DNA from 2 places in the Colwellia sp. BRX10-4 genome. Region 1 is predicted to be linked to the other one. Evidence: predicted binding sites of a transcription regulator. Region 1 holds the regulator's gene; the other holds the start of a gene.

Region 1 (6,029 bases):
GTTATGGTATCAGTGTTCATGATACCGCCAGCGGTATCTTCTTCAAATGACAACGCGGCTTCGACTCGACCTCGGTCTTGCGAATCCATAGCACTTAATACTTCTTGATAAACACTATCGGGTAGAGTACGTAAAACTTCAGCTAAATCATCAACATCCATACCTTCAGCAACGGCGGCTAATTTTTCAGGGCGGATAGTTTTTAAAATACCTTTTCGAACTTCCTCATTGAGTTCTTCAAGTACTTCACCGTGATTATCTGCGTCGATAAGTTGCCATAAAACGGCACGACTTTTCGAGTGAGATGACTCTAATATTAAAGCAATATCATAGGCTGGCATGTTCTGTAGTAATTTTCGAACGTGCACAAACATACCGCTACCAAGTGCTTCATTGACTTGTTGCAGGCGTTGATGATTTTGTTGTTGCTCTGATATTTCCGGCATAAAGTTTTCCTGTGCCGCAGTAATACGAAAATTATATTGTCTATATCTTAGTCAAGATGCGCTGGATAAGGTATTATAATGAATGATAACGTAACTTTATTTTTTATTCAGTCTTTTTATCATTCGTCTTCATCAAATTTATCAGAAAATAACTGGCATACATCGTTAAGTGCTTGTTGAGCATCTTCTCCTTGGGTAATAACCTCTACGGTTTTCCCAAAGCCACCGGCCAGTAACATTAACCCCATAATACTGCTGGCATCAGCTTCTTTGCCCTCTAAGCAAATAGTAACGTTAGCATTAAGCTTTTGGCTTAACTGGGCAAGTTTAGTGGCAGCACGTGCGTGTAATCCCAGTTTATTGCTAATGGTTAATGATTTATTATATTTTGGCATACAGTGACCGTTATTAAGTGCTTTGTATTTTAATGTCGCGATGATGAGATTGAACATCTTCGCGTTCTTTTCTGAGATTGTTTGCTAATATTTCCGCAATATAAACTGAACGGTGTTTTCCACCTGTACAACCAATAGCGATAGTAATATAGCTGCGATTGTTTCTTTCTAAGTGGGGTAACCACGTCATCATAAAACTGTTAATTTGCCAGATAAATTTAGTGACAATCGGTTGGCTAGCAAGAAAGTCTCGCACGGGTTGATCTAAACCAGTAAAACCTTTTAAGTCTGTTTCCCAAAAAGGGTTAGGTAGAAAACGTGCATCAAAAACATAATCTGCGTCTTGTGGTACACCGTGTTTAAAGCCAAAAGATTCAAACACCACCACCATAGATGCCGAGGTTTTGCCCAAAATTCGCTCACGCACTAAATCAGATAATTGATGAGGTGATAACTGGCTGGTATTAATATACAAACCCGCACGCGTCGAAATAGGCTCAAGCAGCTTTTTCTCTAAAGAGATGGCTTGGTCGAGTGGAATATTTTGTTTAATTAAAGGATGCAAACGACGCGTTTCACTAAAACGTCGAATAAGATCAGAGTCATCGGCATCTAAATACAGGATATCGAGTTTTACCGTTTTTGGCAGATAATCTAATATCTCTGAAACATCATTAGGGTCATTGGGTAAGTTACGTACATCTAAACTAACCGCTACTTTGTCGTAATCATTAATAACGGTATGTGCTAATGCAGGCAATAAATTTACCGGAATATTATCGACACAGTAGTAGCCTAAATCTTCGAGTACACGTAAGGCGACACTTTTACCTGACCCTGAGCGACCACTGACTATCAAGAGTTTCATTTGAGTTTTCCTGGGTTATTATTAGATTTTATTAACGTTGAGCATGCTTTATTATAGTAAAAAGCTCTTGCGAATCTTTGCATTTTCTTATTTGCTTTGCGAATTGTTTAGTACTAAATATTTGCGCAATACTTTGTAAGGTATCTAAATGTTGTTGGCAGTTTTCTTCGGGTACAAATAACGCAATAATAATATCGACAGCACGGTTGTCTATCGCATCAAATTCAACGGCTTGTTCACTGGTCAGCAATACAGCAATAACTTGTGACGTGTTAGTTAATCGACCATGAGGAATCGCAATGCCATTTCCTATACCGGTAGATCCAACTTTTTCACGCGCCATTAAGCTTTCGAATAATTGATGAGTATCAATATTGTCGAATTTTTTTGCCGCAGTTGTGCTAATTATTTCAAGGAGTTTTTTTTTGCTTGTACCCTTAATTGCACACAGGGTGCAATCAAGGGTAAGGATATCTTGCAACTTCATTATACTACTTAGATTCTTTGGTGAGTGAACAGGCGATAAACAGCATTAATGCTGATTCGTTTTACCTTTGTACTTTAATATTTGCCGGTCAAGCTTAACAACAAGACTATCAATAGAGGCATACATGTCAGCATTTTCAGCTTTTGCATGTAAATCAGAGCCACTAACGTGAACAGTCGCTTCAGCAATTTGATTTGATTTTTCAACGGTGAGAACAACATGTACATTATTGATATGATCAAAATGTCGGCTTAATTTTGTCATCTTAGTCGTGACGTTTTCTCGTAAAGCTTCGGTAATGTCAACATGGTGGCCAGAAAGATTAATTTGCATAAGCTTAATTCCTCATCTTTTCGTTAAAGTAAACTTTTTCGTTGGTTAGAAGGTGGAATAGAAAGTGACTCTCGATATTTTGCTATGGTACGTCGAGCTACATTTATCCCTTGGTCGGCTAATAAATCAGCCATTTTACTATCACTAAGTGGTTTTGCTGGGATTTCGGCGGCAACAAATTTTTTGATTAGTGCACGAATAGCTGTTGATGAGCATTCGCCACCGCTTTCGGTGCCAACATGGCTTGAGAAGAAAAACTTCAGTTCGAAAATTCCACGTGGCGTATGCATGTACTTTTGTGTTGTCACTCGTGAAATGGTTGATTCATGCATATCGACAGCTTCGGCAATATCATTTAAAACCATTGGACGCATGGCTTCATTACCATGTTCAAAAAAGCCAATTTGACGTTGCACAATACAGTTTGACACTTTTAATAAAGTATCATTACGGCTTTCTAAGCTTTTAATAAACCATTTAGCTTCTTGTAAATTTGAGCGAATAAATTGTGTGTCCGCTGTCGACTTCATCGAACGTGACATCGAAGCATATTGCTGATTCACCGAAAGTTTTGGCGCAGTATCAGGGTTTAATTCGACCACCCAACGGCCATTTTTCTTTTCAACAGACACATCAGGAATAACGTACTGGTCGTCACTCTTCATCACACTATCGCCGGGTCTAGGGTCAAGTGATTGAATAAGACGTACCACTTCGCGCAGTTGGTCTTCTTTCAGTCGAGTTTTACGCATTAATGTACGATAGTCTCGGCTACCCAGCAGATTAATATGGTCACGCAAAACTAACTTACTTTCTGCTAGCCAAGGTGTAGCTGGGTCAAATTGATTAAGTTGAATGATTAAACATTCTGAAATTGAACGAGCAGCGACGCCGACAGGATCAAAGAGGTTAATACGTTTTAGTACCACCTCTATTTCATCAAGCTCTACTCCTTCAATGGCAACACTTTCTAAAATGTCTTCACTAGATACCGTTAAGTAACCGGCGTCATCAACCGCATCAATAATTGCTGTCGCTATAGTGCGGTCTGTTTCGGTAAAAGGGCTTAATTCCATTTGCCAGCGCAAATGATCTTGAATAGAGTCTTGGGTCTCGCCTTGGTAAGTATAATCTTCTGAAGAGGGGCCTGAACTTGAACTTGCTGCACCAGCTGTGTAGTTATCATCCCAAGTGGTATCCATGTTTAATTCTTCAGGGATATCGTTTTTGTCCATGGCTTCAGTAGTGGTGATTTCATCAATGGTAGGCGTAGCGTCTTCGCTACCATCAGAAGCCGGGGCTTCTTTAACATCACCAGTACCGGCAGTGTGAGCTTCTTCAAGGTTGTCAGTACTTTTATCTTCGGGATTATTTGAAGACTCATCCATTTCTAATAATGGATTGCTTTCTAAGGCTTCTTGAATTTCTTGTTGAAGCTCTAACGTAGACAGTTGCAGCAATTTGATTGCTTGCTGCAATTGTGGCGTCATGGTTAATTGTTGTCCTATGCGGAGTTGTAGAGTAGGGCGCATTTAGGTCATTAACTTCCTATTATTTTTAATGGGATATTTTCGTTTTTTTCATACGAAGATATTATTCACTTACTGACTACTATAGCGTGAATTGTTCACCAAGGTATACATCTCTTACATGTTGATTTGCAAGAATTTGATCTGCAGTACCTTCTGCAATAAGTTCACCATGACTAACAATATACGCATGTTCACATACATCGAGAGTTTCACGTACATTGTGATCAGTGATCAACACACCAATGCCACGTTCTTTTAAGTGTAGAATAATTTTTTTAATATCACCTACTGAAATTGGGTCAACACCAGCAAAAGGTTCATCTAATAAAATAAATTTTGGTTCAGCAGCTAAAGCGCGGGCAATTTCTACTCGGCGGCGTTCACCACCCGATAAGCTCATGCCTAAATTATCTTTGATATGACCTATGTTGAATTCTTCAACAAGATGTTCTAATTTTTCTTCACGTTCAGCATCTGATAATTCTTTTCGTGTTTGTAAAATAGCCATAATATTATCGTAAACACTGAGTTTTCGAAAAATAGAGGCTTCTTGTGGTAAATATCCGATGCCTTTTCTAGCACGCTCATGCATAGGCGCTAACGTCAGGTTTTCGTCATTTAAAATAATATCGCCACTATCACTTTCAACCAAACCAACGATCATATAAAAAGAAGTTGTTTTTCCGGCACCATTTGGGCCCAGTAAACCGACTATTTGTCCTGCTGAAACTTGCATACTGACATTTTTAACCACTTTTCTGCCTTTATAGGCTTTGGCAAGGCCTTTTGCCATTAGGGTGCTAGTGCTCATAAATTAATTTTTTCCTGAGTTTTCGCGTCTGTGGTTGTCGCTTTAATTTTTTCTTTTGGCTGAAAAATCGTTTTAGTGCGTTCGTTAGATTTACTTTCAGCATTAACATACTGAGTGGCAATATTGTAAGTAATTCTACTGCCACTAACTTCACTGCCTTCTTGCTGTAATAGCGCATTTCCTGAAATGATCACTAAATTATTTGCAGGCTCATATCTTATTTCGTCGGCTTGTAAGCTAAGTGGAGTGCCATCGGCTAAGGTTTGTTTAAAGGTTGCTGGCTTCCCTTTAGCGATGTAGGTTTTTTCTTCACTGCCTGATTGAGTCAGCACTTGTACTAAATCAGCACGTATAACTAATGAACCTTGAGTGATCACCACGTTATCAATATAGCTGAATATTTTATTTTTAAGATCAACGGCTTGTCTTGAAGCGTTAATTTCAATCTTTTGTTTTATATCAAATTTTTCAGCGAAAGCTGACGAAAATAGCGGAGTTGATAACAATAAGCACAGTAGGCTATTTTTTAACAATTTCATAAATTGATTTCACATGTTTAGTTAGTGTCATTTGGTTGGTGTTTAAGTCGACAATTAAACCTTTACCATCGATGGTAAATCCTTTACCGATAATTTTAATTTCTTGTTCTGAACTTATGATGTTAGTTTTTAGATCAAGTTCAAAGTATTTTCCTTGAACTTCTTGTAATAAGCTATCGGGATCTGTTGCTAACAGGCGGACATGCTTTTCTAATTTCACCCGGTTGTTATTGTATAATATGCCTTCATTGGCAGATATTTTCCATGCGGGCGCATCATTTTTTGGATGAAGTGTGTATTGAGGAAACTCAAAGTTGGTAATACTTAACTCAGGGTAATGTTCCATACGATGGGCATCAACAACATAAGCTAAACTTCCTTGATGTTTATAAACATTACTGTGTAAATTTTCGGCAATAAAATCAGGGGTCAGCGTCTTATCAATCGCTTGTAACTGTGGTGCTGAGGAATTTCTCCATTCAATTATACCGTAAACGCCTCCCGCAATTAGAAAAAACAACAAAGTTAAACTATAAAGTCGATTCATATACTCGCACCCGAAGCATTTGCTAAGGTGTTTTGGCTAAGCATGATTAAATCGCATATTTCTCGAACAGC
Region 2 (6,029 bases), 280 kb from region 1:
GGTGGTATTAACGTTAGCGATGTTATTTGATGTAACATCCAAATCTTTTTGAGCAGCGTTTAATCCGCTCAACGCTATATTAAATGACATAATTGCACCTCATATAAAAAAACTGTTTATCTTAATTATTTCTAATTTTCGAGTATTCACTCTTCATTGAAATAACAGTGGCTTAAATTTATTTAGTTCGAAAAACTATTAATTTAACCTTCTGATACTTCCACCACATCTGCTAGTGCCATGGAACTGCCACCATTAAGATTTAATAAAATATTTCCACCTGCACCGGCTAACGTCACACTATCAACTTTACGATAGGTCATCGCTTGTAATTCTGATGCTTCACCTTCCACTAATCCTGCAATTCTAAAACGATAAGCACCTTGTGGAGCGGACTCGCCATTTGTCATCTTGCCGTCCCAATTAAAGGTAAACTCACCTGCAGCCACACTGCCAACAGGGACTGTTTGAATAAGTTCTCCAGCGGTGTTTTCAACATAAATATTTACATTACTTGCCGCTTTATCCGTGACCATTTTGCCTTTAACAGCTTCACCTTCAGCCATACCAAAAACATTATCATCAACTAAAACGCTGCGACCCACTAACGAGGAGGCCTGTAATGCTTGACTCGATGACATGGATGCAGCAAATGAGGTAAATTGTTCATTTAGTGTTGCCACACCGTCAGTCGTTGAAAACGCGGTCATTTGCGAAATCATTTCATTATTTTCAACGGGCTTAGTTGGATCTTGATGAGAAAGCTCTTTGGTCAGTAACGCAAAGAAATCTTCTTGCGTTAACATACCATTGCCATTATCCGTCTTTGTAACATCTTCCTTTTGCCAGCGCATGCCATCTAAAGGTTTACTTCCGCTTACTGTTTCCATATTTTATCCCACCTTTAATTGTTACTTGCCAAGCTGTAAGGTTTTATTCAGCATATTTTTTGCTGATTCAGCCAATTGAACATTTGTTTGATATGAACGTGATGCTGAAATCATATTGGTCATTTCTTCAATCACGTTTACATTGGGTTTATAAATGAAACCATCTTTATCTGCCATTGGGTGTCCCGGAGAGTGCTGAATATTTAAAGGCTGATCGCTTTCAACAATGCCCAAAACTTTGACACCTACGCCTGAGTCATCTTGTCCTGCGGCAGCTTTTTGCATCTCTGCGGCAAAAACCGGATGCCGTGCTCGATAGGTTGCATCAACACTACTGCTAACGCTATCAGCATTAGCAATGTTACTTGCGGTGGTATTTAAGCGAACAGATTGAGCGCTCATACCCGTGCCAGATATAGTAAATACGTTAAATAGGCTCATAATTATTGCCCTGCTCCGGTGATGGCTTTTTTCAAGCCTTGAATCCTGCCAGTAAGAAATTGAATACTGGCTTGATACTGCATTGAGTTTTCTAGATACAAGTTTCGTTCCACTTGTGCATCTACTGTATTACCATCGCCAGTATCTGGTTGATCGGGTGTTCTAAATTGCACACCATTATTGGTTGCAATGCGAACATCAAAATGCTTTTCGTGGGTTCGTGACATACCTGATTGTTGCTTTTGAGAGGCTTGCGCTAAGGCAGACTTAAAGTCCATGCCCTTGGCTTTATAGCCGGGTGTATCTGCATTAGCAATATTACTAGCAATAACTTCTGCACGTTTAGAACGAACAGCAAGTGTTTGTGGGTGAATGCCCAGTGCTTTTTCAAAAGTGATAGCCATAGTGTTACCTCCAAATCAATGAAGATAACTATACAATTTCTATGCCAACGGGGATTTGAGTGGAGTATATTAAGTCTTTTTCTGGTAAATGATACCGGGATTACAGCGAACCATATCAAAGTTTTGGTTTAAACCCGTCAAGGATTCTGAGGCGCCAAGAAAGAGATAGCCGTTAGGGTTTAGCACGCCTTCAATTTGAGATATTATTTGCTTTTTAATTTCTGGTGCAAAGTAAATCAGTACGTTACGGCAAAAAACAATATCAAACTTACCCATTAAACTATAACTATTTAGGAGATTTAGTTGCCTAAAGCTAACCATTTTCTTAATCGAGTCTTTGATTTTCGACATACCTTTATCGCCATTTTCAAAAAACATTCTTTTACGTTCGGCTGATAAACCTCGTGACAACGCTAAATTGTCATAATGGCCATACTTACAATGCTCAAGCATAGTATTGGAGATATCAGTGCCAATAATTTGAACACCTCCCGAAAATGCAGCAGGATTACTTTGCTTAAATTCTTGAACTGCCATCGCAATAGAATAAGGTTCTTGACCTGAAGAACTTGCTGCTGACCAAATTTTCAAAGGCGTTCTTTTATTTTTAAACTCAGGAAGTAAGCGTTTTTTCAATAGTTCAAAGGGGTACTCATCACGAAACCATAAGGTTTCATTAGTCGTCATAGCGTCGATAACCGCGGCACGTAACTGCCTTTCAATTGGACTGAGAGTACGAGTGACTAAATCACCTAATGTGGTAACATCAAATTTTGCCATTAAAGGGGCTAAACGGCTTTTCACTAGGTATTGTTTATTTTCACCTAAGACAATGCCACATTGTTTCTCTAGGAAGACTCTAAACTGATGATAACTGCTATCATCAAGCTGTCGGATTGACACTTCTATATTCCGCCTTAAATTATTATTATCATTTATTAACGATAGAATACGCTAAAAACAATGGGTTAATTAGCATTATTTTCTAGTTCATCTTTCTTTAACCATTTTTTTACTGCTATGGCTAATTCATCAGGATGAAACTTTGGAATAAAATCTTCTGCACCTACTTTAGCAACCATAGCATTATTAAAAACTCCGCTTAGCGAAGTATGTAAAATAACCGGCATAGCTTTCAATCGGTCATTATTTTTAATCTCAGCGGTTAAGGTGTAACCATCCATTTCAGGCATTTCTATGTCAGAGATAAGTAAAGCGACTTTTTCAGTAATGGATGAATGACACTCGGCTTCTATAGCGAGTAATTGATCTAAAGCGTCTTGGCCATTTTTAGCTAACAACATTGTTAAGCCTAAAGGTTCTAAAGCTCTTCTCACTTGATTTCTAGCTACGGTTGAATCATCCGCGATCATAATGACTCGCTCGCCAAGACTCACTCCAACACTCGCATCAACAACATCTTCACTTAAATCTGTTGAAATAGGATTAATTTCATTTAAAATTTTCTCTACATCTAAAATAGAGACCATTTTTTTGTCTATTTCTGTAACAGCGGTCAAATAGCTCGATTTACCAGCGCCTTCTGGAGGAGGCATAATATCTTTCCAGCTTAACGTGACGATTCTCTCAACACCGCCTACTAAAAAGCCCTGCACACTGCGATTGTATTCTGCAATAATGACAAAAGAATTTTCATCTGGCACTATTTCTGGGCCACCTGTCGATTTGCTCAAATCGATCACTGAAATGGTTTGGCCACGAATATGGGCAACACCTTTAATAAAAGCGTCTTGTCCTGGCAGTAAGGTTAAGCGCGGACAAGGCATAACTTCACGTACTTTAAAAACATTAATACCAAAACGTTGCGGTCCGACTAAACGAAAAAGTAATAATTCAAGTCTATTCTGTCCAACCAACTGAGTGCGTTGATTTACTGAGTCTAAAATTCCTGCCATACAAACCTCATTTTACTTAATTCACAAAAAGGCACACTTCTTGATTGTGCTTATAGATATATGTTGAACGTTCAATTTTTTGACGTTTAGTGCGTATTCGTCTGCTTCTAATTATTGTTACACTAATACATAAATTAAGCATAGACGAGTATTTTAATTTCCCTAGCAAATAGTTGACAAATTTATGAGCATATTCAAGATATTTATCATTCTTTCGCTAATCTCAGCGTTTTTTTCAAATATAGCCTTTGCCCAAACGATGGACAGACAGCAAATTCAAGATTTTGTTACACAATTTATAAAAAATAATACACCATTGCCAAAGCAAGGAAAGATAAACGTTTCAGTCTCTACTTTAGATCCCAGAATTATTATTCAACCTTGTTTAACACCTTTAATCGCAAATATACCTGAAAATCATAATGGTAGAAACGTAAATGTTAAAATAAATTGCGACGACCCATCGTCTTGGTATCTTTATATTCCTGCAAAAATTCAAGTGGTCATACCGGTAGTTGTTGCAAAAAGTATCATTAGTAAGGGCAGTAGAGTTGATAGTTCAAATGTCACCATTGAATATCGCGATAAATATAGAATTCGTGGTGAGAGCTTAGATGATACCAGAATCGTTATTGGTACCCGAGCTAAAAGAAAGTTGAGGGCGGGTGTCATTCTAACTAAAAAAAATATTTGTTTTGTTTGCAAAGGCAGCCATGTCACGCTTATTGCGCAATCGAATACGTTGACAATAAAGACCTCCGGCATAGCCCTTGAAGACGGGGGGCTTGGCGAGCAAATAGCGGTTGAAAATGAAGGCAGTGGTAGAACGGTAACAGGGCGAGTATCGGCTATCAACGAAGTGATAATTAATTTATAATAATGGTTAAGTTATTAGGCTGCTTGCCGATAACAAGATAGTGAATATCAACCCGTTATCTATAGGATAGTATTATGGCTATAAATATCAATAACTTGTCAAATAACAGTCAAGTAAAGCAAAAGCTTGATCAACAAGTACAAGTCAAACAGCAAGCCACACAAAATGCAGCAAGTAGTGAACAAGGAAGATCTGTAGGTAAAGATTCAGTCTCTTTAACACCACAAGCTCAACAGTTAAATGAGTTACAAAAGAAAGCGAATGACGCACCAGCCGTTGATCAGAAAAAAATCGATCAACTCAAAAAAGCCATTGCAAATGGTGAGTATAAAGTTGATCCTGAAAAGCTTGCTGCCAGTATAGCAAATTTCGAATTTAAACTAGGCTAACAGTTTACTGTTAACCTAATCACAGGAGTTACACCTGATGACAGCGTTAGCAGCAGAGCAATTAATTGCTCAACAGTTACATAACCTACAGCAGCTTGATGAGCTGCTCAGCGTTGAAAAAGAAGTCTTACAAAAACAAAGCCCACAAGCATTAACTGCCGTTACCGAGCAAAAAGAGGCTTTGCTAAAAGCCATACAGCAACTTGATGAACAAAACGCTCAAAATATTATTTTGAAAAACGAAGTTAAATCAGGTATTCATCAGCAAGAGATTGCTGAAATTGAAGCTATTTTACTGCGTTGTAAAGACAAAAATCAGGTTAACGGTCAAATCATACAGCAATCTTCACTTGCCGCTGAACGCATGAGAAACTCCTTGCTTGAGAATCATAACCGCTCATCAATGACCTACAATAGTAAGGGAAAGAAAAGTGGTGGCCTTAGCAGTTTAGGCATTAAAGCTTAGTAAAAACAACACGCTAATTAACAAAAAAAGCCTCAACTTAATAATAAGCTGAGGCTTTTTTACAGAAAAAACTAAAACGACTTTATTAAACTAGTTTAGCTTGGCCGCTCATCTCCCCTTTGGCAACTACGATAGCTGAGCGTAAACTTGTCATTAATGATGAGTAAGCTAAGCAAGCCTAACCAAATAGTTTCCCTAGTTTTTCTTTTGCTTTATCTTTGAGCTTATCTTTTTGTTTATCTTCAAACTCTTTCTTTTTCGCTGCGACGATATCTGAGTTAATCAGCTCATCTAATGCTTTATCACTATCTCCGATGAGTGCTTCAACATCCATTAGAGACTCAGCTTCCTTATTACTTACCCCTAAAGCTTGAGTAAGCTTAGTGCTTAACCCTGCTTTAATGTCAGATTTGAAGCTTGTTAATTTAGTTGATACCTGCTGCACCATTGAATCTTTTAATTGGTTATCAAGTGGCGATGATATAGATAACGTCGGAGCCGTTATTTTACCTTTTGCAGTTATGGTTAATGCCAACGACTTAAGAGACTGAACTGTGTCAATAAAGAGTGTACTTAACTTCGAAGTGCCAGCACCACTATATTGAGTGTTAGCCAGGTTAAGTTTATTTTCACTGTCAATTTGGTC

Evidence for each region. Region 1 encodes sigma-54, which starts transcription at its own class of promoters, with help from an activator protein. Its sites were predicted from a motif close to GTTGGCACGNNNNTNGNNT; they were not measured.
Region 2: flgA (flagellar basal body P-ring formation chaperone FlgA) is a predicted target of sigma-54. The motif match lies at 3,679-3,697, and genes of this name have one in related genera.

What each region holds. Positions count from the first base shown of each region.
Region 1 covers NZ_JACGVZ010000001.1:21,955-27,983, forward strand. Annotated here, with positions in the region: gene mgtE (magnesium transporter) at 1-446, opposite strand, end outside; gene H4J67_RS00120 (HPr family phosphocarrier protein) at 566-841, opposite strand; gene rapZ (RNase adapter RapZ) at 855-1,709, opposite strand; gene ptsN (PTS IIA-like nitrogen regulatory protein PtsN) at 1,741-2,196, opposite strand; gene hpf (ribosome hibernation-promoting factor, HPF/YfiA family) at 2,242-2,529, opposite strand; gene H4J67_RS00140 (RNA polymerase factor sigma-54) at 2,553-4,061, opposite strand; gene lptB (LPS export ABC transporter ATP-binding protein) at 4,141-4,872, opposite strand; gene lptA (lipopolysaccharide transport periplasmic protein LptA) at 4,869-5,411, opposite strand; gene lptC (LPS export ABC transporter periplasmic protein LptC) at 5,392-5,958, opposite strand; gene kdsC (3-deoxy-manno-octulosonate-8-phosphatase KdsC) at 5,955-6,029, opposite strand, start outside.
Region 2 covers NZ_JACGVZ010000001.1:306,208-312,236, reverse strand. Annotated here, with positions in the region: gene flgE (flagellar hook protein FlgE) at 1-90, opposite strand, end outside; gene H4J67_RS01470 (flagellar hook assembly protein FlgD) at 204-890, opposite strand; gene flgC (flagellar basal body rod protein FlgC) at 912-1,331, opposite strand; gene flgB (flagellar basal body rod protein FlgB) at 1,334-1,735, opposite strand; gene H4J67_RS01455 (protein-glutamate O-methyltransferase CheR) at 1,805-2,638, opposite strand; gene H4J67_RS01450 (chemotaxis protein) at 2,704-3,651, opposite strand; gene flgA (flagellar basal body P-ring formation chaperone FlgA) at 3,836-4,528, shown strand; gene flgM (flagellar biosynthesis anti-sigma factor FlgM) at 4,603-4,917, shown strand; gene flgN (flagellar export chaperone FlgN) at 4,955-5,383, shown strand; gene H4J67_RS01430 (TIGR03545 family protein) at 5,562-6,029, opposite strand, start outside.